Regions from separate parts of the Variovorax sp. OV084 genome, predicted to be linked through region 1. Evidence: predicted binding sites of a transcription regulator. Region 1 holds the regulator's gene; each other region holds the start of a gene.
The links. Region 1 encodes sigma-54, which starts transcription at its own class of promoters, with help from an activator protein. Its sites were predicted from a motif close to TGGCANGNAANCTGCTTT; they were not measured.
Positions count from the first base shown of each region.

Region 2: the regulator sigma-54 is predicted to act here: its motif matches at 2,827-2,844, upstream of BMW87_RS16995 (pilin).
Region 3: the regulator sigma-54 is predicted to act here: its motif matches at 2,401-2,418, upstream of BMW87_RS23830 (isopenicillin N synthase family dioxygenase).
Region 4: the regulator sigma-54 is predicted to act here: its motif matches at 4,013-4,030, upstream of atzF (allophanate hydrolase).

Region 1 covers NZ_FOII01000004.1:357,519-364,640, forward strand. The annotation lists gene argS (arginine--tRNA ligase) at 1-1,216, shown strand, start outside; gene BMW87_RS14410 (SPOR domain-containing protein) at 1,228-1,989, shown strand; gene BMW87_RS14415 (thiol:disulfide interchange protein DsbA/DsbL) at 2,132-2,779, shown strand; gene lptA (lipopolysaccharide transport periplasmic protein LptA) at 2,922-3,635, shown strand; gene lptB (LPS export ABC transporter ATP-binding protein) at 3,632-4,426, shown strand; gene rpoN (RNA polymerase factor sigma-54) at 4,444-6,045, shown strand; gene BMW87_RS14435 (phospholipase D family protein) at 6,056-7,122, shown strand, end outside.
Region 2 covers NZ_FOII01000005.1:391,218-398,339, reverse strand. The annotation lists gene BMW87_RS17020 (GspH/FimT family pseudopilin) at 1-390, opposite strand, end outside; gene BMW87_RS17015 (type IV pilin protein) at 336-806, opposite strand; gene BMW87_RS17010 (hypothetical protein) at 986-1,216, opposite strand; gene BMW87_RS17005 (tetratricopeptide repeat protein) at 1,211-1,870, shown strand; gene BMW87_RS34735 (hypothetical protein) at 1,996-2,223, shown strand; gene BMW87_RS16995 (pilin) at 2,278-2,766, opposite strand; gene BMW87_RS35705 (ATP-binding protein) at 2,992-5,211, opposite strand; gene BMW87_RS16985 (response regulator) at 5,436-6,242, shown strand; gene BMW87_RS34730 (hypothetical protein) at 6,263-6,562, shown strand; gene BMW87_RS16980 (response regulator) at 6,507-7,100, opposite strand.
Region 3 covers NZ_FOII01000011.1:105,130-112,251, reverse strand. The annotation lists gene BMW87_RS23840 (BMP family ABC transporter substrate-binding protein) at 1-817, opposite strand, end outside; gene BMW87_RS23835 (VOC family protein) at 886-1,272, opposite strand; gene BMW87_RS23830 (isopenicillin N synthase family dioxygenase) at 1,367-2,368, opposite strand; gene rutR (HTH-type transcriptional regulator RutR) at 2,575-3,282, shown strand; gene rutF (NADH-dependent FMN reductase RutF) at 3,295-3,849, opposite strand; gene BMW87_RS23815 (malonic semialdehyde reductase) at 3,862-4,464, opposite strand; gene rutD (pyrimidine utilization protein D) at 4,461-5,267, opposite strand; gene rutC (pyrimidine utilization protein C) at 5,273-5,665, opposite strand; gene rutB (pyrimidine utilization protein B) at 5,688-6,479, opposite strand; gene rutA (pyrimidine utilization protein A) at 6,493-7,122, opposite strand, start outside.
Region 4 covers NZ_FOII01000004.1:52,387-59,508, reverse strand. The annotation lists gene BMW87_RS13080 (ABC transporter ATP-binding protein) at 1-407, opposite strand, end outside; gene BMW87_RS13075 (ABC transporter permease) at 404-1,231, opposite strand; gene BMW87_RS13070 (ABC transporter substrate-binding protein) at 1,237-2,238, opposite strand; gene atzF (allophanate hydrolase) at 2,251-3,984, opposite strand; gene BMW87_RS13060 (M48 family metallopeptidase) at 4,175-5,029, opposite strand; gene BMW87_RS13055 (AmpG family muropeptide MFS transporter) at 5,090-6,475, shown strand; gene BMW87_RS13050 (beta-ketoacyl-[acyl-carrier-protein] synthase family protein) at 6,632-7,122, shown strand, end outside.

The sequences.
Region 1 (7,122 bases):
AAGCGTCTGGCGCGAGTACTACTACAACGACGCTGGCGTGCAGATCCAGACGCTGGCCACCAGCACGCAGCTGCGCGCCCGCGACTTCAAGCCCGGCGACGCCGAATGGCCCAGCGGCGAGAAGGCCCCTGCCTATAACGGCGACTACATCGCCGACATCGCCGAAGACTTCAAGGCGAAGAAGACCGTCAAGTCGGAAGACCGCGAAGTCACCGCCAGCGGAAACATCGACGATATCGACGCGATCCGCGAGTTCGCCGTGGCCTACCTGCGCCGCGAGCAAGACCTCGACCTGCAGGCCTTCCGCGTTCATTTCGACCAGTACTACCTGGAGTCCAGCCTCTACACCAGCGGCCGCGTCGAAGCTGCCGTGCAGAAGCTCGTGGCCGCCGGCAAGACCTACGAACAAGACGGCGCGCTGTGGCTGAAGTCGACCGACTACGGCGACGACAAAGACCGCGTGATGAAAAAGCAGGACGGCACGTACACGTACTTCGTGCCCGACGTCGCGTATCACATCGCCAAGTGGGAGCGCGGCTTCCACAAGGTCATCAACATCCAGGGCACCGACCACCACGGCACCATCGCGCGCGTGCGCGCCGGCCTGCAGGCGGCCGGCGAAGGCATTCCCGAGGGCTACCCCGACTACGTGCTGCACACCATGGTGCGCGTCATGAAGGGCGGCGAAGAGGTCAAGATCAGCAAGCGCGCCGGCAGCTACGTCACGCTGCGCGACCTGATCGAGTGGACCAGCACCGATGCCATCCGCTTCTTCCTGCTCAGCCGCAAGCCCGACACCGAATACACCTTCGACGTCGACCTCGCGGTGACGAAAAACAACGACAACCCGGTTTATTACGTGCAGTACGCGCATGCGCGCATCTGCTCGGTGCTGGCCGGCTGGGGCGGCGACGCGGCCACGCTGAAGGACGTCGACCTGTCGCCGCTCGAAAGCCCGGCCGCCCAGGCGCTGATGCTGCTGCTGGCCAAGTACCCGGCCATGCTGACGGCCGCGTCGAAGGACTTCGCTCCGCACGACGTCACGTTCTACCTGCGCGAGCTGGCCGCCAGCTACCACAGCTACTACGACGCCGAGCGCATCCTGGTCGACGACGAAAAGGTCAAGCTGGCCCGCCTGGCGCTGGTCGCCGCGACCGCGCAGGTGCTGCACAATGGCCTCGCGATTCTCGGCGTCAGTGCGCCGAGCAAGATGTGAACCTCCTCACCATGAAGAAGACAACCAGACAACGCGGCAACATCGTCATCGGCCTGATCATCGGGCTGGTGCTCGGCCTGGGCGTCGCGCTGGGCATCGCGGTCTACGTGACCAAGGTGCCGATCCCGTTCGTGACCAAGACGCAGCGCGGCGGCGCCGAGCAGGACGAGGCCGAGGCCCGCAAGAACCGCGACTGGGACCCGAACGCGCCGCTGGCCGGCAAGGCAGGCGCCGCCAAGCCGGCGCCCGCACCCACCGGCCCGGTCAACCCCGTCACCGGCGAGCCGGCCACCACCGCCGTGGCCCCTGCCACCGCCCCGCCCACGACCGCACCGCCGGTGCCCGTGGTGGTGGCGCCCAAGCCGCCGCGCCCTGCGCCGGTGCCGGCCGAAGCCAATGCCCTGCCGCCTTCGAACGATCCGCTGGGCGACCTGGCCCGGGCGCGCTCGGGCGGCGGCGCCAGCTCCGGCAGCACGACCACCGCGTCGGCCGCACCGAGCAGCAACAGCAATGCCGGCAGCAGTTCCGGCCCCGATCCGTTCATGTACTTCGTGCAGGCCGGCGCCTTCCGCACCACTGACGACGCCGAGGCGCAGCGCGCCAAGCTGTCGCTGATGGGCGTCGAGGCCAAGGTCACCGAGCGCGAGCAGGCGGGCCGCACCGTCTACCGCGTGCGCGCGGGCCCCTTCAACAAGAAGGACGACGCCGACCGCCTCAAGGAGCGGCTCGACGGCGGCGGCATGGATTCGGCGCTGGTTCGCGTGCAGCGCTGACCCGGCAGCCGACACAAATAGCCCCTAAGCTTCGCCGCGCGGCGTTTGCCGCCACCATCCACTGCCTCGGGCGCGCCGGATGAGGGGGAACTCCCCGCCGCGCGCCGGCTCAGTCTGCCGTAACAACTGGAGAGCTCTTTCAATGAAACGTCGTGACTTTTCGCTGGCCGCCACTTCGCTCGGGCTGCTGTCCCTGGCTGCCAACCCTGCCCACGCCCAGGCGCGTGCGCCCAAGGCCGGCACCGAATACCTGGTGCTCGACAAGCGCGTGCCGGTCGACGCGCCCGCCGGCAAGATCGAGGTGGTCGAGTTCTTCTCGTACAACTGCCCGCATTGCAACGACTTCGAGCCGGCGCTGGAAGCCTGGATCAAGACGGTGCCCAAGGAAGTCGCCTTCCGCCGCATCCCCGTGCCTTTCGTGGGCAACGACGTCGAAGCCAAGCAGCGCCTGTACTACGCGCTCGAAGCCATGGGCAAGGTCGACGAATATCAGCCGAAGGTGTTCAACGCGATCCACGCGCAGCGCCAGAACGTGAACGGCGACGCCAACATCATTGCCTGGGCCGCCGCGAACGGCCTGGACGGCGCCAAGTTCAAGGAAGTCTTCACCTCCTTCGGCGTGGCCAGCAAGGCCAAGCGCGCCTCGCAAATGACCGACGCCTACAAGGTGGCTGGCGTGCCGGCAATGGCCGTGGCCGGCCGCTGGTACGTGGACGGCGAAACCGCCGGCAACATGACCAAAGTGCTTCAGGTCGTGAACTATCTGATCGGCGAAGCGAAGAAGGGCTGACCCCCCAGGATCGCGGTCCGGCGGAGCCGGTTCCGCGGTGTTCCAGGAAGAAAGTCAAGCCCGCATCGGCGGGCTTTTTCATCTGTGCGTGCGGGGCTGACGCAATCAGCCGCATACAATGCCGAGCAAGTTTCGTGCCTCTATGACATTGCACTCTCACCCCACCACTACCTTCCTCCGTCGCATCGGCCGCCTGGCCGCCGGCGCGCTGTTGCTGGCCGGCCTTGCCTCGGGCGCACTGGCCGAAACCGCCGACCGCACCAAGCCGATGAACATCGAGTCGGACTCGATGCGCTACGACGACCTGAAGCAGACCAGCGTGTTCACCGGTAACGTGCTCGTTACGAAGGGCACGATCATCATCCGCGGCGCACGCATGGATGTACGCCAGGACCCCGAGGGCTACCAGTACGGCGTGGTCACGGCGGCACCGGGCAAGCGGGCCTACTACAAGCAGAAACGCAATGCGCCCGACGAGTGGATCGAGGGCGAGTCGGAAGTCATCGAGTACGACAGCCGCGCCGACAACGTCAAGTTCATCCGCAACGCCACCATGCGCCGCCTGCTTGGCGCTACGCCGAACGACGAGAGCCAGGGCGCGCTGATTGTCTACGACCAGAGCAACGACACCTACACGGTCAACGGTTCCACTGTGCCGCCGAACACCGCCGTCAACGCGTCCACCCCGGGCGGGCGCGTCAAGACCATCCTGACCCCCAAGGCCGCCACCGCACCGGCAGCCGGTGCCTCAGCTCCGGCCGGCGCGAAGGCGGCGCCGCCGGCGCCCACGCCCGCACCCGGCAAGGGCCTGCGCCAGAGCACCACGCTCAGTGACCAGGGAGAAACCCGCAAGTGATCGAAACCGCAGGAACGCAGGACGCCAACGGCGCACCGGGCAGCCGCCTGATCGCGCGCGGCCTGAAGAAGAGCTACGGCAGCCGCACGGTCGTGAAAGACGTCTCGCTCGACGTGCAGAAGGGCGAAGTCGTCGGGTTGCTCGGGCCGAACGGCGCGGGCAAGACCACCTCGTTCTACATGATCGTGGGGCTGGTGCGCGCCGACGCGGGCGACATCAGCATCGACGGCGAGCCCATCGCCCACATGCCGATCCATCGCCGCGCCCGCATGGGCCTGAGCTACCTGCCGCAGGAAGCCTCGATCTTCCGCAAGCTCACGGTCGAGGAAAACGTGCGCGCCGTGCTCGAGCTCCAGAGCGAGCCCGACGAGAACGGCAAGATGGCGCCGCTGTCGAAGCAGCACATGGACGAGCGCCTGGCCGAGCTGCTGGCCGACCTGCGCGTCGACCACCTGCGCGATTCGCCCGCGCTCGCGCTGTCGGGCGGCGAGCGCCGCCGCGTCGAAATTGCGCGTGCGCTGGCTACGCAGCCGCGCTTCATCCTGCTGGACGAGCCCTTCGCCGGCATCGACCCGATCGCGGTGATCGAGATCCAGCGGATCATCAGCTTCCTGAAAGAGCGCGGCATCGGCGTGCTCATCACCGACCACAACGTGCGTGAAACGCTGGGCATCTGCGATCACGCTTTCATCATCAGCGACGGGCATGTGCTGGCACAAGGCACACCCTCGGAGATCGTCGACAACGCCGAAGTACGCAGGGTGTACTTGGGCGAACACTTCCGCATGTAAGGGCGGGAGCGGTTCCCATGAAGCAAGGGCTATCCCTTCGCGTCTCGCAGCATCTGGCGTTGACGCCACAGCTGCAGCAGTCGATCAGGCTGCTTCAACTCTCCACGCTCGAACTGAGCCAGGAGGTGGAGCAGATGCTCGACGAGAACCCGTTCCTCGAGCGCACGGCTGAAGAAGCGGCGCGCGAGGAATTCGGGCTCGACACGGCCGATGCCCCGGTGCCGCGCGACGACGGCGGCGATAGCGGCGACGGCGAAAGCGACTTCGCTTCGCCCGCCGCCAGCGCGTCCACTGCTTCCACCGAAACCAGCACCACCACCACGGCCGACACCGACGGCCCCGCTGCCGAGATCACCGAGCGCGAGCCCGACTGGGAAGGCGACGGCACCGTCGACATGGCGCCCGACGACAGCGAATGGGGCAGCGATGCGCCCGCGCGCCAGAACAACCTCGGCGACGACGAACGTGCCGACGCCACCGAACTCGCGCGCAGCCAGGAGTCGCTGCAGTCCTTCCTGCACCGCCAGGCCCTGAGCCTGCGCCTGAACGAGAACGACAGCGCCGCGCTGCGCTTTCTCATCGAATCGCTCAACGACGACGGCTACCTGGAAGACTCGCTGCCCGCACTGGCCTCGGGCCTGGCCGGCGACGACAACGACCAGTTCGACGACCTCGTGCATCACTTTCAGGTGGCGCTCGGCCTGCTGCAAAGCCTGGAACCCGCCGGCGTCGGCGCTCGCGACCTCGGCGAATGCCTGGGCATCCAGCTGCGTGCCCTGGCCCGCGAGGACGAGACCGACGAGGAAGAGCTGGTCCGCAAGACCGCCATCGCCATCTGCAAGCAGCCAATGGAGCTGCTCGCGCGCCGCGACTTCAAGCGCCTGGCCACGCTCACCCGCAGCAACGAGGAGCTGGTGCGCTCGGCGCTGCAGATCATCGCGCGGCTCGAGCCCAAGCCGGGTCGGCGCTTCGTCGACGTCGAGCGCAACATCGTCATTCCCGACGTGATCGTCACCAAGACGGGCCGCGGCACCAATGTGAAGTTCCGCGTCATGCTGAACCCCGAGGTGATGCCGCGCCTGCGCGTGCACGACATCTATGCCGGCGCACTCAAGTCGCACAAGGGCGAAGGCAGCCAGGCGCTGTCGCAGCGGCTGCAGGAGGCGCGCTGGTTCATCAAGAACATCCAGCAGCGCTTCGACACCATCCTGCGCGTGAGCAACGCCATCGTCGAGCGGCAGAAGAGCTACTTCGTGCACGGCGAACTCGCGATGCGCCCGCTGGTGCTGCGCGAGATCGCCGACGAACTGGGCCTGCACGAATCGACCATCTCGCGCGTGACCACCGCCAAGTACATGGCCACGCCCTTCGGCACGGTCGAGCTCAAGTACTTCTTCGGCTCGGCGCTGGGCACCGAAACCGGCGGCAATGCGTCGAGCACCGCGGTGCGCGCGCTGATCAAGCAGTTCGTCAGCTCCGAGAGCATCAAGAAGCCGCTGTCGGACAGCCAGATCTCCGAGATGCTGAAAGAGCAGGGCATCGAGTGCGCGCGCCGCACCGTGGCCAAGTACCGCGAGGCGCTGCGCATCGCGCCCGCCAACCTGCGCAAGGCCCTGTAGAAAGCCACCGATGACCCGTCGCCTGCCGTCGCTTTCGCGTTGTGGGCATTGGGTTTTCGTCATGGCTGCGGTCTTGCTGTTCGCAGGCTGCGCCACATTGCCCGACGAGGCGCCGCGCCCGCCCACCAAGGCCATGGCCGTGTCAGCCGACACCGCGCTCGGCAAGATCGCGCTGGCCTCCCAGCCCGACCCCGACCTGAGCGGCTTTCGCCTCATGCCCGGCGGCGACTTCGCCTTCGACACCCGTATCCAGCTGGCCCGCCGCGCGCAGCTCACGCTCGACGTGCAGTACTACCAGATCGAGAACGACGAGACCGGCCGCTACCTGATGCGCACCCTGCGCGACGCCGCCCAGCGCGGCGTGCGCGTGCGGCTGCTGATGGACGACCTCTACACCTCCGGCGAAGACGAGCTGCTGCTCGGCCTGGCCGCCACGCCCAACGTGGAGCTGCGCCTGTTCAACCCGTTCCCGGCCGGGCGCGGCAGCCTGCTGAAGCGCTTCAGCGCGTCGCTCTTCGACTTCAGCCGCGTCAACCGCCGCATGCACAACAAGCTGTTCATTGCCGACGGCGCGATGGCGGTGGCGGGCGGGCGCAACATCGGCAACCAGTATTTCAGGCGCACGGCGGGGGAGAACTTCCTCGACCTCGACACCTTCGTCACCGGCGCGCTGATCCCGCGGCTGGGCAGCCTGTTCGACCAGTACTGGAACAGCATCTACGTGCGGCCGATCCAGTCGGTGGTGGCCAGCGACCTGTCGCGCGAGGAGCTGCAGAAGCGCTTCGACGTCGCCACCGGCCTCGACACCACGCCACCACCGCCGCCGCCCGCGCCCAACGACCTGCTTGGCTACAGCCCGATGGCGGAAGACCTGAACGCCGGCAAGCTCGGACTGATCTGGGCCACCGCAGAGGCCTACGCCGATTCGCCCGAGCGCGTGATCGGCAAGACCACGTCCTACGGCGGCGTGCCGCTGCTGGACGTCGACAGCGTGCGCTACAACGTGGTCGAGCAGATGCGCCGTGCGCGCTCCGAGGTGACCATCGTCTCGCCCTACCTCATTCCGGGCGCCTCGGG
Region 2 (7,122 bases), on a different contig from region 1:
CGTGCTGGTGGCGCTCGGGGCATTGCCGCAGGCGCCGGCCGGTGTCTGGGAGATGCCGGCGTTCACCACCCAGATCGCCACGCTGGTACTCAACGCGCAACTGGCGTCCAGTGAGCTGACGAACTGCAATCGCGTGCCGGTGTTGCGGCGGATGGCTTCCGCCCTGGCCGTCTGCAGATCGGAGCGCAGCGACTCGGCCGTGCTGCGCAGGCGGTTGTTGCGTGTCCAGTCACTGAACCCGGGTGCGGCCAGCAAAGTCAGGATCGCCAAGAGCGTGATAGCCACCATCAACTCGATCAAGCTGAACCCCGCCGACGAAGGCTGCCGCGTGCGCATCAGCAACTCCCGCCCCTGGTTGTGATCCAGCAGCTCGACGAGGTTGCGGTCCATCCGGACACGCCGGTGATGGTGGTAGTCCGCGTGCCGTCCTGGTCGATGGTGTAGACGAAGCCGGCCATGGTGGACGTGCCGGTGGCAGTGATGGTGTAGCTCGTGGACGAACTGGGCGAGCAGGTGAGCGTGAAGTACTTCAGGTTGGTATTCGAGATGCTCACGCCGCATGCACTGGTGGACCCGGTGGCGTAGTAGCTCTTGGCATCCTGGAACCACTGCTCCATCTTTGCGTTGCTGGCAGAGAGATTGGAGGTCGCCTCCGGGATGCGGCCGCGCCGGACGTAGTCCGTGTAGGAGGGCAGGGCGAGGGACGCCAGGATCGCCACGATCGCCACGGTGACCATCACCTCGATCAAGGTGAAGCCGGGCGCTCGCGCACGGAGCTCTGGAGGCTTCTTCTGCAGCCGCGTCATGGTGGTTCTTCTCCTCGTGTACCGGAAGCAATCAGAAACTTCCTGGACGCCGAGTCGAACATGCAATTTGGGAGAAAGCTGGCTGATGCGTTGGGGTTTGTGTGCGCGTGGGTGCAGTGAATCCGACGTTTCTCCGACTTTGTTGCCCAGCATCACTGCTGTATCGGATCGACCGATGTTCAGGAGAAGTGATCGATGAAAAAGAAGATGTTGCTGTCCCTTGGGATGGCGTGTCTGGTGGGATGTTCGGCCGCGGCTTGGGCTGCGTCGACGACCACGGAAAGCAGCAGTGCAAGCACCGGCAGCACTGGCGGCAATTCAGCTGTTGATGCTGCGTTGAAGACCTGCGCGGCCAGCGTGGCCAAGGATTCGAGCGGCGGCCCCGACGAGACCGCGATGACCGCGTGCATGACCAAGGCAGGCTTCACCAAGCCCGCGCAGGACGGCGGCAGGCCACCACCCCCTGGCAGTGCATCCCGGAAATGACGGTACGGCAGCGGCTGCCTCGCAGCAGCCGACGCCGGAAGGCGACTGAGAGCGAGACGTTGCCGCATGTGCACGACGGCCTCGAGCCCGAGGGCGGCCCGGAGCTGAGGTCGGACGCCATTAGCCTCGAGGCCGCCATCGCGATGACCGGCATCAGCAAGCGCACGCTGTGGCGTCGCGTGTCCGACGGCACCATCGCCAAGCACAAGGAAGACGCACGGGGACGGGCGATGCTCGCCTTCGCGCAAATCGTTGGTCTGATCAAGCTCGAGCTGTCTGACGAAGACCTGCACATGATCGTGAAGGCCGATAGCGGTGATGCGAATGCGCAGGCTGATGTCGGCGGCATGTTCTTCGTCGCGGGCCACTTCGATGCGGCGGTCTACTGGTTCGACCTGGCGGCTGCGCAAGGCAATGCCGATGCTATGCAGTGGCTAGGCAACTGCCATGCATCGGGCCTGGGCGTACCGAAGGACGACAGCCTCGCCATCATGTGGATTGCCAAGGCGGCGTCGTTGGGGCATCCGGTGGCTTGCCAGCAGATTCAGGGCATGAGGGCGGGATGCGGCGAACCGTAGGCATGCGGTTGGCTGCGTGGATTGTTTGCCCTGCACTCGTGCTCACAGCACTGGCAGCTTGCGGAGGCTCACGTAGGCCTGGTGATGAGCCGGCCGATTTCGGTGCGGATGTCACGGTGCGCAGCATGATCGTCGCGCAGCAGAAATGCAATGCGGCGGGAGTGCCGGATCTCTACGAGTGTGCTGAAGCGCCGCCTTCGTCAACAGGTGAGCGACTGGCGGCTCGCGCGGCGCTCGATATGTATCAGCTCTTTCAGCGAGGCTGTCTCGATACCACGGGTGCGGGGCAGTGCGAGGCACTGGTGGAGGCCGCATACCGCAAGGCCAGCGCGCAACAGATCTCGTCGCCCTGACGGAGACGCAAAAAAGCCGCCAGAAGGCGGCTTGCGTTAAGCGATGCGGCTGAATCAGGTGCCGTTAGGGCAGCCCGCCGGTGCGTACTTCGAGTCAGCCGTAGTCTTGCAGCTCCAGCTGCCTTCGGCGGTACGAGTCCAGGTGATCGTGAAGGGGGTCGTTTTCAGGATTGCAGCCGCTTGGCCGGCGAAGCTGCCTGCAATGGTGCCGGTGGTAGTCAGAGCGACAGTATTTGTGGTGGATGTGCCGAGTGACGTGCCAGCCGTCGAAACCAGGGGCGAGGTCAAGCTCAAGATGCCGGAGCTGGTGGCGCCAAGGTCGCAGGCAGCCACAGCAGTCATTCCATTGTTCAGGCAATCTTCATACGCCGTCTTCAGGGCGCCGGTTTCCCCCATGGCGCGGGCTACTTGTGATTTCGCGACGTAGGTCTGGTACTGCGGAATCGCAATAGCAGCCAGAATGCCGATGATCGCCACGACGATCATCAACTCGATGAGGGTGAAACCCTTTTGCACGTTGCGTGCGAAGGAACGATGGTTCATTGTGAAACTCCTGCTGTTGAGAAAAGTGCGCCCGGAAAAACTCACCGGGACGAGCTTCTTTCTGCAGTCCGCATGCCACCCGTCCTGCGGTGGTTCATGCGTGTTTCGACAGGTGTTTCAGGAGGTAAAGGCGCGGACCCGTTCGTGCCGCTTCGCTATGACGCGCGGCGGCGCGTGCCATGGCATCTGAAGGGTGGTGTCATCGCGCGTATGCGCCGGCGTTGCTCAGTGCGCCGCAGACGCCAGCCGTTGCGCCTCGAGCGCCAGCGGCACGCGAACCTGCGCAACAAGCCCGTGCGAGCCGGATCTCAGCACGACATCGCCGCCATGCGCGCGCGCGATGGAGCGGCATACCGCCAGACCAAGGCCGCTGCCCGCAGCACGCGAGGACCGCGCCTGCGCAGTGCGATAGAACGGCTTGAACACCTGCTCGATTTCGTTTGCGGGCAGCCCCGGCCCACGATCGCCTATCTCGACCACGGCGTCGTGCCCATCGGTGAACAGCCGCACGCGTGCCAGGTGCCCGTACTTGACGGCGTTCTCGATCAGGTTGTCGAGCACGCGGCGCATGCCGATCGGGTCGACCTCCACCTGCGCGCTCTCGACGCGTCGCAGCTGCACGTTCTTGCCGACGAAGATGGCTTGCTCGACCACGTCCTCGACAAGGCTCGAGAGGTCCATGCGCTCTCGCGCGCTCACCACCGAGGCATCGCGGATGAAGCTGAGCACGGAGCCGATCATCAGCTCCATCTCCTGGACGTCTTCGAGCATGCCGGCGCGCACGTCGTCGGGCACGTCCTCGATGCGAAAGCGCAGCCGCGTGAGGGGCGTGCGCAGGTCGTGGCTGATGGCGCCGATCATCACCGTGCGGTCGTCGACGAAGCTGCGCAGCCGTGCCTGCATGCGGTTGAAGGCCTGTGCTGCGCGGCCGATTTCGGCGGGGCCCTCCAGTGCCAGCACCGGCGCCGCAGGGTCGCGCCCCAGCTGGTCGGCCGCGCGCGCGAAGCCGGCAATCGGCCGCACCAGCCGGCGCGAGAACAGCCAGCCCGCGGGGGCGACGATTGCCGCGGCGATCAGGAACCACAGCAGCACGCGGCGCTGCCATGCGTTCGGAAAAGACTCGGGCACCGGCTGCACGACCACCCAACTGCCTTCGGGCGTGTAGACCGCGGCGATGAAGTCGCCTTCGACGAACGGCGCGGGAGCGAGCCCGAAGAGGCCGCGCGCGGCGGGGCGTTCGTTGTCGGTGGTCGCAATGGGCGTCGTGATCGTCGTGTCGGTGTCTCTGGACGCACGGGGCGGTTCGGCGGGGGGGACGACGCGTGGCGGTGCAGCCGCAGTCGCCGGTGGCGTGCTGGCCGAAGACGGGCGCGTAGCGGGTTCGGCGCGCGGCGACTGCGCGATAGGGGGCGCAACTGGTGCTTCAGCCCTGGCAGGGGCTTCGCGGCGCGGGGGGCTTTCGATGACCGGCGGCAAGGCTCGCATGGAGGGGCCCGACTGAATGGAAGGGGCTCCGGGCTGGCCTTGGGCGGGGCCCGATGGCGGCGCCGTGGGCGAGAGGCCCGGTGGAGGGGCGGCACCGGGCGCGCCCGGCGCGGTCGTTGAGCCTGGTGCAGTCGCCGAGCCCGGCGTGGTCGCCGTGTTCGGTGCCGCCGACCCGGGCGATGGCGGTGTGCCGACGGGGCCTGCGCCGCTACCAGGGGGCGCCGCTACCGTGCTGCCTGGAGGGTTTCCGGCCGCGGGCGTGGGGGCGGATGTACCGGCTGGTGCATCCGGTGCGGTGGCTGGCGCATTGCCCGGCGCGGGATTCGTTGTCGTGCCGCCAGGCGGCGGCGGTGGAGTGCCTGTGGTGTTTCCTCTCGGGCCCCTGTCAGTGCCGAAGCCGCCGCCCGAGGGGCCCATCCCACCCGGAAACGCCATGCCTCCAGGTCCACCGGGACCTCCCGGTCCGCCACCGCCACCCCCCGGCCCACCCCTCGCCTGGACCCGCAGAAAGCCGGCTCCGGCGAAGGTATCGGCGATGCGGCGCGGCACCGGCTGCGCTGCGTCATGCCCGTTCTCCGTCGCCGCGACAGGCCCTGTGGTGCCCGCGAACGGCAGCGGCGTGAAGAAGTACAGCCGCACCTCGGCTTCGTCGCGCGTCAGCAGTTGCGCGAGGTCGCGCCGCGAGCGTTCGGATGTCAGCCAGCCTTGTCCCTTGGGTTGGGGCGCATTCGCCTGCAGCGTGCGCTGCAGCAGGTTCGCGTTGCGGCCTTCGGCGCTCCGGCCAGACAGCACGCGCGCGATGTCGCCCATCTCCCATTGGCGCTGGGGTTGCGGCGGGAGAAGCACGGTCAGCGCCAGTGTCACGACTTGCGCCACCACCAGCCCGCCCAGCAGCAGGCCCATGATTTGCCACGCGAGCGGCGGGCCCGACCAGCGGCGCGCGGTACCTTGGGAGTTCATGGGTTGATGCTGGCACGGACGGGAAGCGATGTCACGCCGGCATGGCTCGATCTTTGCGTTCCCATCTTTTTTCTCCCAGCTGTCAGCGCGCATGCGCGAGGCGGGGGGGCATGCGCAAACGTTCGAGCGCACGAGTCTGTGAAGCGGATGTTGCAGCCGGATTTCAGCGCATTGCAAATTATTTCAAGGCTCGCGGGGCTTCGGGCGGAGGCCGCGCCCGGCCTATGATCCGCTACCCGATCCGCCGTAACGTGAACCTGTCTACCCGAATCCTCATCGTCGACGACGACGCCGGCATCCGCAGCCTGGTGGCGTCCTTCCTGGAGAAGCACGGCTTCCATGTCGATGCGGCCGGCCATCCCGCGGAGATGCGCGAGCGGCTCGCGCAGGCCGACTACGCGCTGATCGTGCTCGACGTGATGATGCCCGGCGAAGACGGCCTGAGCGCGCTGCGCGAGCTGCAGCGCATCGGCGGGCCGCCCGTCATCATGCTGTCGGCCGTGGGCACGGACATCGACCGCATCGTGGGCCTGGAGATCGGCGCGGAAGACTACCTGGCCAAGCCTTGCAATCCGCGCGAACTGCTGGCGCGCATCCGCACCGTGCTGCGCCGCACTGCGCATGCGGCCGCTGTCGGATTGCCGGCGCAACAATCCGTGCCGCCGCCTTCTGGCACGCCTGCGGCGCAAGAAGCGCAGCAGCCGGAGGTGCTGTACTTCGCAGGCTGGCGCATGGACCTCGAAACCCGGCTGCTGCATGACCCGCAAGACCGCCCGGTGGACCTCTCCGACGGCGAGTTCCGCCTGCTGCGCGCGCTGGTGCAGCACCCGCGGCGGGTGCTGACGCGCGACCAGCTGGTGCAGTACGCGCTCGGCGCCGAGAGCGATTCGTACGACCGCGCCATCGACGTGCAGATCAGCCGTCTGCGACGCAAGCTGGCTTCCGGCGAGACGCGCGCCGACCTGATCCGCACCGTGCGCAACGAGGGCTACATGTTCGTGCCCGCCGTAACGCGCACGCGCGAAGCCTGAACCGCGATCACCGTAACACGGTGAAATTCGCAGGCAATGCGAAGACCTCAATCTCGGGGCTTCGCATTCATCACCTCTACCGACTCATGACTTCGTTCGACTGGCTGTGGGACTGGCGCACCCTGATCGCGCTGGCCGTGTGCGACGTCGCGTTGCTGGCGATGTTCCTGGCCTGGGATGCCCGGCGGCTGGCGTTCCTCCTTGCCCGGCGTTGCATCGTCGAGCACGAGCTGCCGCGCGAGAGGAAGCGCCTTCGTGTCGGTGTCAGCCTGGAAGACCGGGGCGTGTTCCCTCGGGAATCGCCGGGGTCAGGGATCTGAGCTCGAGCTTGCGGAAGGCGCCGTCCGCGTGGAAGTCGCCGGCGCGGATTGGCTCCGCCAGCGTCTCGGCGAACATGGCCACCACGTGGCGCGCCACGCGCGGGTCCAGCACGGCGCCGCCGTTCGCCAGGGCACGCAACGCGTAGGCGATCTCGGCGTCTTCCGCCTCGCTCAGCAGGTAGCCCGTCGCCCCGGAGGCGAATGCGGACAGGGCCAGATCCCGGTCGTCCGTGTCCGACAGGGCAATGATCCGGGCGCGTGGCTGCATCGCACGCACGTCGGCGATCAGCGATGCGCCGTCGCCGATCGGATAGAGCTGCATGTCGACGAACACCAGGTCGAAGGACAGCGTGTCCAGCATCGCATCGGCCTCTTCGCGTGTGGGCACAAGCACCACGCACCGTCCCGGCGCGAGGACCCCCAGGACGCTATTCAGGCGGCTCGCCACGGCGGGATCGCTTTCCACTACAAGCGCACTGAAGAAAGGCTGTGGCCGGAACACCCGCAAGGCGCCACCGGGCAGCTTGGTATCGAACACGGATGTGCTTTCTTCTGAAGTG
Region 3 (7,122 bases), on a different contig from region 1:
GCGTCAGGAAGCGGTCCCACACCCACACCGAAGAGCACAGCGTGGCCTTGGGCGCGAACTGGCGCAGGTCGCGGTGGTGGCCGGTGCCGTACACGCCGCGCTCCTGCGCGACGATCTGCGGCGTGGGGCTGTCGACGTGCTGGCCTATCACGTCGGCGCCCTGGTCGATGAGTGCGGCGGCGGCGGCGCGTTCCTTCACCGGGTCGTTCCAGGCGCCGGTATAGATCACGTTCACTGTGGCGTTCGGGTTCATCTTCTGCGCGCCGAGCGCGAAGGCGTTGATGGTCCAGTTCACCACGCCGAAGGGGTTGGCTGCGACGAAGCCGAGCTTGCCGGTCTTCGATGCGGCGCCTGCGGCCATGCCGCAGAGGTACTGGCTTTCGTAGGTGCGGCCGTAGAACGATTCGAGGTTGCTGCCGTTGGTGGTGCCCGAGCCGTTGAGGAAGGCGACATCGGGGTACTTGGCGGCCAGGTCCTTGAAGCTGTCGGAATAACCGAAGGCCGTGCCAATCACGATGTTGGCCCCGCGCTGGATGAACTTCTCCGCAGCGGGCTTGATGGCCGATGCGTCTTCGGGCACGTTCTCGACGAACTGGATCTTCTGGCCGATTTCCTTTTCGATCTTCACGCGGGCCTCGTCGAAGGCCTGCGTCCAGCCGCCGTCGTTCTTCGGGCCGAAGTAGAGCATCGCGATCTTCGGCTTGTCCTTCAGCGTGAAGCCGTCGGCGGCCGCGGCGGGCAGTGTGGTGAAGAACGCGCCGCTGGCTGCGATGGTCATCGCGAGGCCCAGGCCGGGAGTGAGGGTGCGCAACTGCATGGGGCTACCTTTGGTGAGAGGCTTTGAAGAAATGGAGGACGGAAAAAAGAGAACGAGCGCAGCGCGCGTCACATCATGAAGTTGATGCGAAACACATTGCCCTCGGGATCGAGCAGCACCGACTGGTACCAGTTGTAGTAGGTGACGTACGGCGGCTTGACGAGCGTGGCGCCGGCTTCGAGCGCGACCGGCACCATGCGGTCGACGTCGGCCTGGCTGTCGACGTCGATGTTCAGCAGGAACTTGACGCCGCGTGTGTCTGAAAACTCGCTCAGGTGCAGCAGTTCGTAGGCATCGAGTGCGTTGAAGCCAAGGCTCGACTTGCCGGTGTCCAGGCCTCGGAAGATGGGTGAGCGGATCGCTTCGATCTCTTTGAAACCGAATACTCGCTGGTAGAAGCCGCTGAGTGCGACCACGTCTTTTGCGAAGACGTTGACGTAGGAGAGGTGGGCCATGTCAGTTGCTCATTGGGCGTTTGCTGTTGTTCTTGTTCGGGGTGCGAGCACGCCGTCGGCGTGATCGCACCCCGAAGAACAGCAGGCAGTCATCTCAAGCCATCGCCTTCGTGCCACCAAAGGTCGTCTGCTTGACGAACTTCGACGTCAGGTGGTCCCCAGAAGAAATCGGCGCGTATTTCGCCGACTCCCCGGGCGCGAGGCAGCTAGGCAGGCACTCGACCATCGCGTCGTAGTTCGGCTGATGGAAGAACACCAGCGATTGCCGGCGATTGGTGCTGGCGATCTCGAAAGGCGGGTTGATCACACGGTGCAGCGTGGACACCCACTGGTCGTTGGTCCACTGCATCATGAGGTCGGCGATGTTGACCACCAGACCACCCTCAACCTGCGGCACGTCGACCCACTGGCCGGCCTTGTTGAACACCTGCAGGCCCTTGTCGTCGGGCAGCACGATGGTGAGGCTGCCGTAGTCGCTGTGCGCCCCCGCGCGCAGCTGGCCGGGCAGCGGTTGCTCGCGCTGCGGCGGATAGCTCAGCACGCGGAACATGCTGATGTGCTTGTCGATCTTGTCGTCGAAGAAGGTCTCGGGCAGCGACAGGCCGAGCGCAAAGACACGCATCAGCGAGCGCGAGAGATCGCTCATCGCCTCGAAGTAGCCTTCGTAGGCTTCGCGGAAGCCTTCGATGGGCGGCCAGCTGTTGGGCTCGAAGTGCGGGCCGGCGGCGGGGCCGCGGTGGTAGTCGTCTTGCGGCACGTTCGACGGGCCGATAGAGAAAGATTCCTTCAGGTCGCCGGGGGCCGCTTCTTCGAGGCTGTACGAGAGCCCTTCCTCGCCCACCGCGCTGTAGCCGCGCACCGCGTCTTCGCGCGGGCGGTCGACCTTGCGCTTTTCACCCAACGGCATGTCGAAGAACTTGCGCGAGAGCGACGACACGCGCGAGATCAGCTCGGGCGCAATGCCGTGGTTCGTGATGACGAGAAAGCCGATGCTGCGGCAGGCCTCGTCGACCTTCTTCGCGACCTCGGCCTTGCCTTCGGCGGTGCCCGCGAAGTAGGGCTCTAGATCGATGATGGGGACAGACAGCAGGGTCATGGCAGGTTCCTCATGCTTGGCATGCCTTTCGCCATGCAACGTCTGTGCCAGTTGGACCAAATGGACAAAACGCATTCGTCGCGTCAGCATGGTGCGCAACGACGCGCTGCGAAGGCTGCTGCGGCGCAAGGCGATGCACCACGGCCTTACAGTGGTGCGCTGTGTTGCCTGCCGATTCACCAACGAACGAACAAGAGCGAGGGAAGATGCCGAAGACCAAAGCGCTGGCTGCCAGTGCCAGCAAAGAGAAGAGCCCAGCGCGCAAGCGCGCAAAACCCGCGGTGCGCAGCGCGTCCGCGGTGAGCCGCCGGCTGCGCCAGATCGAGGACAAGCGCAGCGCGATCCTCGGTGCGGCGCTGGGGCTGTTCTCCCGCTTCGGCCTGCATGGCACGTCGATCGACCAGGTGGCGGCACGCGCCGATGTATCGAAGAGCAACCTGCTCTACTACTTCGCGAACAAGGAAGAGCTCTACGTCAACGTGCTGCGCGATCTGCTCGCGCTGTGGCTCGAACCGCTGCGCGGCTTCAGTGCCGAGCAGGACCCGGCGGAGGCCATCGGCGACTACATCCGCCGCAAGCTGGTGGTCTCGCGCGACAGGCCCGATGCATCACGGCTCTTCTGCCTGGAAATGATCCAGGGCGCGCCATTGCTGCGCGACGAGCTCGACCGCGAACTGCGCACGCTGGTGGAGAAAAAGTCGGAGGTGATCCGCGCGTGGGTCGAAGCGGGAAAGCTGGCGCCCGTCGATCCGCATCACCTGATCTTCGCGCTGTGGGCGGTGACGCAGCACTACGCGGACTTCGGCGTGCAGGTGCAGGCGCTGTCGGGGCATACGCTGGACGATGAGGCGTTCTTCGAGAAGACCGTCGAGAACGTGCAGCGCATCTTTCTTCAAGGCATCACGCCGCGCTGATTCGGGAGGAGGTCAGTGCGGCGGCGCCGCGATCTCGTGATAGCGCCGGTCGAAGTAGATCAAGCCCTGCGTCGCACCACCGATGACAATGGCCACCGCTTCGCAGAACAGCACGTCGTGCGTGCCCGCGCTCGTCGCATGCACCATGCGGCAGTCGAAGGACACGGCTGCGTCGTCGAGCATCGGCGAGCCTGTCATCTTGCGGCTCCACTGGCCGGCGGCGAAGCGCTCATCCATCGGCGTCTTGCCGCCGAACAATGCGGACAGCGACTGGTGCCCCGCGGCCAGCACGTTCACGCACAGCACGCCGTTGGTCTTGAATGCCGGGTACACCGAAGCCGAACGGTTCAGGCACACCAGCAGCGTCGGCGGCTCGTCGGTCACGCTGCACACGGCCGATGCCGTGAAGCCGGCGCGTCCCGCGGGGCCGTCGGTGGTGATGATGTTCACCGCCGCGCCCAGCCGCGCCATCGCGTTGCGGTAGTCGGCCTTCTCCAGGCTCGGCAGCAGGCCGGCGGGGTTCGATGACGATGAAGCAGCGTGGGAGGCCATGGCATTCAGCAGCATGTGGTGAGTCCTTCAGGCCAGCACGCAGGCCTCGTCGAAGGGCAGCCGCGGCAGGCGGCCGAACACCTTCGACGCATCGCCGTGGCCAAGGTTGATGAGGAAGTTGACGGTCCAGTCGGTGCCTTCGAAGAAGGCCGCGTCGACCTTCGCCTTATCGAAGCCCGACATCGGGCCTGCATCGAGGCCGACCGCGCGTGCTGCGAGCAGCAGGTAGCCCGCCTGCAGGCTGGCATTGCGAAAGGCGGTTTCGTGCGCGGCCTCGGGGCTGCCGGTGAACCAGCTGCGCGCATCGGCATGCGGGAACAGCGTGGGCAGCTTGTCGTAGAACTTGCGGTCCCACGCGGCGATGACCGTGACTGGCGCGGCCATGGTCTTGTCGAGGTTGCCCTTGGAGAGAGCGGGTGCGAGGCGTTGCTTGCCTTCGGGCGTGCGCACGAATACGAAGCGCGCGGGCGAGCAGTTGGCCGAGGTGGGACCGAGGCTCGTCAGCGCATAGATCTGCTGCAGCTGTGCGTCGGTGACGGGTTCGCCGGTCCAGCCGTTGTGGGTGCGCGCGCCGGTGAATAGCAGCGACAGCGCGGCGTCGTCGAGTGTGGATGCAAGAATTGTGGTCATGCTGGAACGGCGGATGCGCTGACCCGCGAGAGAAAGTCGAGCAGGCTGCGGTTGAAGGCTTCGGCTTCGGTCACGCTGTGGGCATGGCCGCCGTGCGGCATGAAGTCGAGCGTGACGTCGCTCAGGCCATCGGCCAGGCGCTGCGAGCAGGTCCACGGCACGAGCGTGTCGTCTTTCGCCGCGGCGATGAGCGTGGGCGCGGCGATGTCGGCGAGGCGGGCGTCGATGTCGAAGGCACGCAAGGCGGCGATGCGCGCGCGCATGTTGGCCTCGCCCGGGAAGTGCGCGAAGGCGTGATCGACTTCGTCGGCCACGCGCTGTGCGTGTTCGGCGGCCCAGGCTGCGGGGTACAGGAAGATCGGTTGCGCTTCCACGTACGCGCGCGGGCCGCAGGCGCCGAGCAACGTAAGTCGCGCATCGAAGCAGCGCGCCGAATGCGGGTTGGGCTTGGACCACGCGTTGATGAGCACAAGGCTCGCAATGCGCGAGGGCGCGTCGAGCGCGAGCTGCAAACCCACGAGGCCGCCGAGCGCATGGCCCGCGAAGTGGCACTGCGAAGTGTTCGTGGCATCGAGGATCTCGATCACGTCCTTCGCCATGTCTTCGATGGCATACGTCTCTGGCAACGCTGCAGGGCTGCGGCCGGTGCCGCGCTGGTCGTACGCAATGACGCGGTGCCCGGCGGCAACCAGCGCGCCGAGCTGCGGCTGCCAGAACCCGGCCGAGCCACCGAGGCCCGACGACAGCAGCACGGTGGCTGCGGCATCGGACGGTCCGTGCACCTCATAGTGCAGGGCGCTCATGAAGCTCAGCCCTTCTTGCCGACGTGCGCGATCGAGGCAATTTCGATCAGCGCATCGGGCTTCACCAGGCCGCACTGGATGCAGTAGCGCGCGGGCTTGGTGCCGGGAAAGAACTCGGCATACACCGCGTTGATCTTCCCGTAGTCGGCCCAGTCCTTGAGCATGATCTGGTTGAAGGTCACGTCGTCCATGGTGCCGCCCGCGGCCTCGACCACGCCCTGGATGATGGTGAGTACGTGACGAGCCTGCGCGGCTGCGTCGCCCACATGCACCACGTTGTTGTCCTTGTCGAAGGGCAGCGTGCCCGACACGTAGAGCACGCCGTCGGCGAGCGTGCCGGGAACATAGGGGGCGAGTGGCACGCCGGTGCCGGGCGGGATGATGGCTTGCTTGGGCATGAAGAGAGCTCCTTGAAAAGAATCAGACAGTGGCCGCTTCGGCCGGTGCGGGTTGGGTGATGGATGCGGGTGCGAAGGTGCTGCAGAAGTGATCCACCGTGGAGACCCATCCGAAGAAGGTCTCGACGTTGTAGACCGATGCCTTCTGGATCGCGGGTCCGCCGAGTTCGTGCGTGGCGTCTTCGAGCATCACGGCGAAGTATTCGAGGTGGAATGCGTCGCGCAGCGTCGATTCGACGCACACGTTGGTGGCGATGCCGGTGAACACCAGGTGGCGGATGCCGCGCGCGCGCAGCGTGCTGTCGAGCGTGCTGTTGAAGAAGCCGCTGTAGCGCGTCTTCGGCACGACGATGTCGCCGGGCTGCGGCTTCATCTCTTCGATGAGTTCGTAGTCCCAGCCGCCCTTGGCGAGGAACTTGCCCTGCAGCTCGGGCTTGGCACGCATGGTCTTGAGCGCGTTCGACTTGTGCCAGTTCGGCGAGCCAGGGCCGCCGGCCTCGACGTATGCAGCGTCCCAGCCGTTCTGCAGAAACACGACCAGCATGCCGGCCGCGCGCGCCGCCGCTATGGTGCGCGCGATGTTGACGATGGTGCCTTGCGCGCCGGAGATGTCGAAGCCGGCCGAGTCGACGTACCCGCCGATGGATGCATAGGCGTTCTGCATGTCGACGACGATCAGCGCCGAATCGGTCGCGTGCAGTGCCAGCGGTTCGGGGCGCGCGGGCAGCACCAGCGGTGCCGGGGCGCCCGGCAGGCGCGGTGCGCCGACGGGGGTGTTCGATGTGAGGGTGGTGTTGCGTGCCGGAGTGCTCACGTGACGCTCCTGTTCAGGCCGCGAGGCGTTCGGGTTCGACCCGCGACGGCACGGGGCTCTGCACGTGCGCGCGGCTCTTCATCAGCGGCTGGATACGTTCGCCGAAGGCCTCGACGCCCTGCAGGAAATCGTCGAAGGTCAGCAGCACGCCTTCGGTGCCGGGCACCTCGGCCATTTCGTCGAGCATGCGCGCGATGTTTTCATACGAGCCGACGAGCGTGCCCATGTTGATGTTCACGGCCGAGGTCGGGTCGGCCATCTGGCGCACGTTGGTGTCGGCGCCCGACTTGGTGTCGGCCGCGCCCTGCTGGCCCAGCCATGCGATCGCTTCATGGTCGGCGCCGGCCTTGTAGTGTTCCCACTTGGCGCGTGCGGCTTCGTCGGTCTCATCGGCGATCACCATCATCAGCACGTAGGTGGTGACGTGGCGCCCGGTCTTCGTGGTGGCTTCGATCAGCTTCTCGGCCGCGGGCGCGAAGGCCTTGGGCGTGTTCACGCCCTTGCCGAAGCAGAAGTTGTAGTCGGCGTACTTCGCGGAGAACTCCATGCCCGCGTCGCTCTGGCCGGCGCAGATCACCTTCATGTCGGCCTGCGGCTGCGGGCTCAGGCGGCAGTCGTCCATCTTGAAATGGTCACCCTTGAA
Region 4 (7,122 bases), 310 kb from region 1:
CGGTCGACCTCGGCCTTGCTGCGCCCTTCGAGCTTCAGCGGATAGGCGATGTTGTCGATGGTGCGCATCCACGGGAACATCGCCTCGCGGTAGTTCTGGAACACGTAGCCGATCTTGGTGTCCTTGCGCTGCTTGCCGTCGAACAGGATCTCGCCCGAATCGATGGGAATGAGCCCCGCGATCATGTTGATGAGCGTGGACTTGCCGCAGCCGTTCGGCCCGAACACCGAGACGATGGCGTGCTTGGGAATGTCGAGGTCGAAGTTCTCGTACAGCGGCCAGCCCGCGAAATACTTGGTGAGGCCGCGGATGGTGATGTGCGTGCCTGCCGGGCCGGGCTTGAAGGCCGGCCTGGGCACGTCGGCGTATACCGGGCCGTTGACGACGATGTCTTGCGTGACTTTCATCTTCCGCTCCAGTGCACGATGCGGCGTTCGGCAATGAGGAAGAGGATGTTCAGCGCATAGCCCAGCGCACCCGCCGCAAGAATCGCCGCGTACATGCTCTTCACGTTGAGCACCTGCTGCGCATCGATGATGCGGTGGCCGAGCCCCGTGTCGGAGCCGATGAACATCTCGGCCACGATGACGATCACCAGCGCCATCGACACCGCCGAACGCAGGCCGACGAAGCTTGGCTGCAGGCTTTCCCAGATCAGCACGTCCTTGAAGACCTGCCAGCGCGAGGCGCCCATGACGCGCGCCGCCATCACGCGTTGCTTGCGTGCGTTGATGACGCCGTAGGCGCTGTTGAACACCACGATGAGCAGCGCGCCGAAGGCCGCGATGGCCACCTTGTTGACGTCGCTCACGCCGAAGATCAGCAGGAACAGCGGAATGAGCGCGGACGACGGCGTGGAGCGGAAGAAGTCGATCAGGAACTCCACGCTGCGGTACGCCTTCTCGTTGCTGCCGAGCAGCACGCCCAGCGGCACGCCGATGGCCGCCGCGATGACGAAGGCCTGCACAGTGCGCCACACGGTCATGGCGAAGTCGGTGAGCAGCGGGCCGCCGGCCAGGCCGGTGATGAGCGCGGCGATGGTGTCGGCGGGCGTGGGCAGCAATATCGGCTTGATGAAGCCGAGCCGCACCACCAGGTCCCACACGATGAACAGCACCACCGGGCCTATGAAGGGCAGCATGCGGTCGCGCAGCGGCGGCTTGGGCGCGGCAGTGGCCGTGCTGGCCGGCGGGGTCCACGGCGCGGCCGTGGTCGAGCTTGCGTCGGCCATGGTCGTCAGGCCTTGTAGAGGAGCGTATCCACCACGACCTTCTTCTCGAAGATGCCTTTGTCGGTGAACAGGTCGTAGAACTTCTGGAAGTACGCGACGTCGCTGGGCTTGAACTCGTTGTAGAGCATGTACGACGCGAGCGGCACTTCCGCCGTGAGCTTGCCTTCGATGGCTGTGTAGCCCTTCATGAACTGGCGCGCCTCGTCGGGCTTGGTGCGCACCAGCTCCACGCCGCGCGCGTAGGCGGCGATGTACTTCTTCGCAACCTCGGGGTTCTTCTTGATGAACTCGGTGGTGAGGCTGGCCGCCCCGCCGTGCCAGGGCGCCATCGGGTCGCCGAGGATGTACTTGGCGACCACGCCGGCCTCGATGACGCGCGTGGTGCCGTTCATGCGGCCGACGGTGCCGGTGGGCTCCAGCGTGTAGCAGGCGTCGACCTGGCCCGCGACCAGTGCGGCCACGTGCTGGCCGATGGGCAGTTCGCTCACGGTCGCGCCCTTGGCGCCCGCGCGCTCCAGCATGGTCTTGCACAGCGTGACGTTCTGGATGCCGGGGCCCGAGGCAACCTTCTTGCCGGCCAGTTCGGCCATGGTCTTGATGGGGCTGTCCTTGGCGACGATGAATTCGTCGAGCACGTATTTGGCGTTGCTCGGGTTGGTGCAGAAGATCTTGAAGAGGCCCGGCTGCGCGATCTCGCCGATGGCGAGGTTGGCCGAACCTGTGCCGTTGGCGCTGCCGTCGCAGCGGCCGGCGAGCATGCCTTCCATCACCTGCTGCGCGCCGGCGAACTTGAGCGGTTCGACGTCGAGGCCGGCTTCCTTGAAGTAGCCCTTGTCGACCGCCGCGAAGAACGGCAGGCCGGCGGCCACGGGCCAGAAACCGATGCGCAGCTTGGCGGCGCCCTGCGCACGCACGATGGCGGGCGCGGCCAGCACGGCCAGGCCCGCGGCGCCGGCCTGCAGCAGCTGTCGGCGACGCGATGCGGGAGGTTTGTCTTGGGTGCTCATCGGAACTCCTGGTCAGTTGGAACTCGGGGTGGCGCGGCTCGCGACGTATGCGCGCCAACCGCCATGGAGGGTCACGTCCTGCGCGCCGGCCAGCGCGTGGCCCTCGCAGATGAAGCCTTTCACCCAGCTGCCGTCGGCCAGTTCGACGCTGCCGAGGCCCAGGGGCGGTGGGATGAGGGCGAGAAAGCTGCCGACCTGTGCCAGGGGCACGGCCCACACTTCGAGCGCGATGGCGGCACCTTCATTACCTTCGACCACACGCTGCAGGCCGGGCTTGGGCGGCACGGTGCCCGGCAGCGCGTAGAGGCGGTAGAAGGGCGAGGTGGTGGTGGCGCGCAGCAGCGTCGCCCCACGCTCGGTGAGCTGGCTGTTGAGCGGCATGCCCGAGAGATGCGCGCCGACCACGGCGATGGGCAGCGTGCCGGCGTCCGGCGCGGCGAGGCCAGGAATGGCACGCGGCTCGGGCAGCGGCACGCCGGTCGCGCCTTGCGCGAGCCCGGTGGCGTGGTGGTAGCGCTGGCCCAGGTCGGCCAGCGCGAGGTCGCTGCCGCAGGGGCCGATCAGCGTGATGCCGAAGGGCAGGCCGTCCGCGCGCAGGCTGCTGGGCACGGAGAGCGCGGCGTAGTCGAGCAGGTTGACGAAGTTGGTGTACGCGCCGAGGTTGCGGTTGAGCACCACCGGGTCGGCGCGCATCTGCTCGCGGGTGTAGTGCGTGGGCGCAGTGGGCACGAGCAGCACGTCGATGTCGCGCCACATCGGCTCGACCTGCTGCGCAATGGCGCGCAACCGCGTCTGGGCCTCGAACACGTCGGCGGCGCTGTAGTTGCGGCCACTCGCAAGGATGCCGCGCACGGGCTCGATCACGTCGTCGCCGTGCGCATCGAAGAACTCGCGCACCGCGGCGTAGCGTTCGGCGACCAGCGCGCTTTCATAGAGCAGCGCGGCGGCCTCGGCGAGCGGGGCGTAGGAAATGGTGACTGGCGAGCCACCCATGGCCAGCAGGCGCGCGGTCGCGTCGTTGAACGCCCGTTCGGCGGTGGTGTCGCCGAAGAAGCTCAGCTTGTCGGGTACGCCGAAGCGAAAGTGCGCGGGCAGCGGCTTGCGGCTCAGGGTCAGGTCGCGCGAGTACGGGTCGCGCGCGTCGTGGCCGACTGCGGCGAGCAGCACGTCGACCGCGGTGGCGACGGTGCGCGCGAAGATCGAGACGCAGTCGGCGCTCTGCGCGGCGGGCACCACGCCGAAGGTGCTCAGCAGGCCGCGCGAAGGCTTGAGTCCGACGATGTTGTTGAGCCCGGCAGGCACGCGGCCCGAGCCGGCGGTGTCGGTGCCCAGCGCGAAGTCGACCTCGCCGGCCGCCACCACGTAGGCCGAACCCGAACTGGAGCCGCCCGAGACATAGCGCGCGTCGAAGGCGTTGGGTACCTCGCCGTATGGCGAGCGCGTGCCGTTCAGGCCGCAGGCGAACTGGTCGAGGTTGGTCTTGCCAGCCAGGGATGCACCGGCTTCGAGCAGGCGCTGCACCACGGCTGCGTGGACCGTGGGGAGGCGGTCGAAGGCCGGGCAGGCGGCCGTAGTGGGCGCGCCGGCGACGTCGATGTTGTCCTTGACCGCGAAGCTCAGCCCGGCGAGCGGCAGGGCAAAGCCCAGGGCCTTGCCAGCCGCTGCGTCCGCCACGGGGGGCGCGAATTTCGCGATCCAGGCGGCGGCGGGCGATCCGCTTTCTCCGTTTTCTTCATGCACCATCATTAGGCATCCAAACATGTGTACAAGTTGAGATGCAAGCGGCGTGCCAGCGGAAACGCGGTGTGGCGCGGATCTGAAACGTGTCGGGATTGGCTCCCTCTCCCCTCGGGGAGAGGACAGGTGCAGACGATGAGGCGCGGCTCTTATCTAGAGACCGCCGCCCTCTCCCCAAGGGGGAAGAGCGTCATGCAGGTCAGCTCTTCTTCGCGTCGCGGTAGAGCTGCTCGACCTTCGGCAGGTTCGCTTCGAGCTTCGTGATGCGATCCGGCCCACTCCGGTGCGTCGAGAGAAAGTTCAGGCTGCCCTGGTTCTTCGACGCCGCAGCCATCTTCTTCCACAGCGACACCGAAGCCTTCGGGTCATAGCCCGCGCGAGCCGCGAGTTCGAGCCCCACGAGATCGGCCTCGGTCTCGTCGCTGCGGCTGAACTTGAGCGTGAGGAGTTGCGTGCCGGCGCGTGCCGCCAGGTCGCCCACCTGCCCCCAGCCGAGCAGTTGCGCACCGATGGAGAGCGCCGCGCCCGTGCCCGCGCTCTTGGCCATGCGGGCGCGCGCATGCTCGCGCAGCGCGTGGGCCATTTCGTGGCCCATGACCATCGCGACCTCGTCGTCGGTGAGCTTGAGCTGTTCGAGGATGCCGGTGAAGAAGGCGATCTTGCCGCCGGGCATGCAGAAGGCGTTGATCTGCTTGCTGCCGATCAGGTTGACCTCCCACTTCCAGTCGCGGGCGCGCGAGTTCCACGACGTGGCGAAGGGAATGAGGCGCTTGGCGATGGCGCGCAGGCGCTGCAGTTGCGGGTTGCTGTCGCCTGCGAGCGCATTCTTGGCGCGCGCCTGTTCGAGCAACTGGCCGTATTGCTGCACGCCGGCAGCCTCGATCCTGTCGGCGGGCACGAGGTTGCGCGCCACCGAGGCGTTGCCGACATCGACCTGCGCCAGCGCCGGTGCGCTCAGGACCGCGCCGGCGGCGGCCAGAAGAAAGGCCCGCCGGGGATTCCACGTGGAAGCGGCAGAAATGGCGGAAACAGGGCGATCGCAGCGTGTGCACATAGGAGGCGGATCATAGGAACAAATGAAGACAAAGGCCCTGGCCGATGTCCCCCGCCACTCATGGACAATCCGGGGTTCATGTCCGCCTCGCCCGCAGAAACCCCCACCACCCCCTCACCGCCCTGGCGCGACGCGCTGAAGGTCTACCTGGAACCCGCCACCCTGCGCATGCTGGCGCTGGGTTTCTCCGCCGGGCTCCCACTGCTGCTGGTGCTCGGCACGCTGAGTTTCCGACTGCGCGAAGCGGGCATCGACCGCACCACCATCGGCTACCTGAGCTGGGTCGGCCTGGCCTACGGCTTCAAGTGGGTCTGGGCGCCGCTGGTCGACCGGCTACCCCTGCCGCCGCTGACCACGCTGCTGGGACGCCGACGCGGCTGGCTGCTGCTGGCGCAGTGCGTGGTGATCGCCGGGCTGATCGGCATGGCGTTGAACGACCCCCGGCTGGGCCTCACGCCGCTGATCTGGTGCGCGCTGCTGGTGGCCTTCGGCTCGGCCACGCAGGACATCGCCCTCGACGCCTTCCGCATCGAATCGGCCGAAACGCGCAAGCAGGCCGCGCTGGCGGCCGCCTACCAGACCGGCTACCGGCTCGCGATGATCTGGGCCGGCGCGGGCGTGCTGTGGGTCGCGGCCTGGGCCGAGGTGGCACCGGCGGCCGCGGTCACGGGCGCGGCGGCCTACCAGAACGGGGCGTGGAAGACGGCTTACCTGGTGATGGCGGCCTCGATGGCGGTTGGCGTGATCACGGTGCTGCTGTCGCCCGAACCGGTGCCGCGCGTGCTGCCCAAGGCGAAGAATGCCGCCGAATGGCTGCAGAGCGTGCTGGTAGAGCCCTTCGCCGACTTCATCCGCCGCTACAAATGGCAGGCGGTGCTGATCCTTTCGCTGATCGCCATCTACCGCATCAGCGACGTGGTGATGGGCATCATGGCCAACCCCTTCTACGTGGACATGGGCTTCACCAAGGACGAGGTGGCCTCGGTCAGCAAGATCTACGGCGTGATCATGACGCTAGTGGGTGCCTTCGTCGGCGGCGTGCTGTCGATGCGTTTGGGCGTGATGCGGGTGCTGATGCTCGGCGCGGTGCTCAGCGCGGCCAGCAACCTGCTGTTTGCCTGGCTGGCCTCGCGCGGGCACGACCTGACGGCGCTGATCGCCGTGGTCTCGGCCGACAACCTGGCCGGCGGCATCGCCTCGGCGGCCTTCATCGCCTATCTGTCGAGCCTCACGAACATCAGTTATTCGGCCACGCAGTACGCCCTGTTCAGCTCGCTGATGCTGCTGCTGCCGAAGTTCATCGCCGGTTATTCGGGCGTCTTCGTCGACGCCTACGGCTACAGCACCTTCTTCGTCGCCACCGCGCTCTTGGGCGTGCCGGTGCTGGTGCTGGTGGCGCTGGCCTCGCGGATGACGGCCATCACAAGGCCCGCCGACCGTCAATAGGGCCTGGGCCCTATAGGAAACAGCCGACGCTGCGCGCGCCGCGCAACTGGTAGGCTGTGCCGGTATACATTCGTTTCTTTCATTCTCCTTTCCCCCTCGCGCCCTCTTCCTGCGCGCCCATCGTCCGCGAGCCTGCCAGCAAGCCCCTACAAGATCGTGCCGTCCCGAATTCCTCCTCTCCAAATCAGCGCCTACACGGCGACCTCCGCCGTCGGTGTCGGCAAGGACGTGCTGGCCGACGCGCTCGCCCACTCACGCAGCGGACTGCGCGCCAATGACTTCGGCGACGCCCCTCTGCCCACCTGGATCGGCCGCGTCGACGGGCTCGAGGAGATCCGCCTGCCCGAATCGCTCGCCCATTGGGACTGCCGCAACAACCGGCTCGCCTGGCTGGGCCTGCATGCCGACGGCTTCATCGAGGCCGTGGCCGCCGCGCGCGAGAAGTACGGGGCCTCACGCATCGCGCTGATCCTGGGCACCTCGACCGCCAGCATCGGCGAGACCGAGCTGGCCTACACCCAGCTCGACGAACAGGGCATGTTCCCACCCAACCAGCGCCGCGCCGCAGTGCACACGCCGCATTCGCTGGCCATGTTCACGCAGCAGGTGCTGGGTATCAGCGGCCCAAGCGAAACCATTTCCACCGC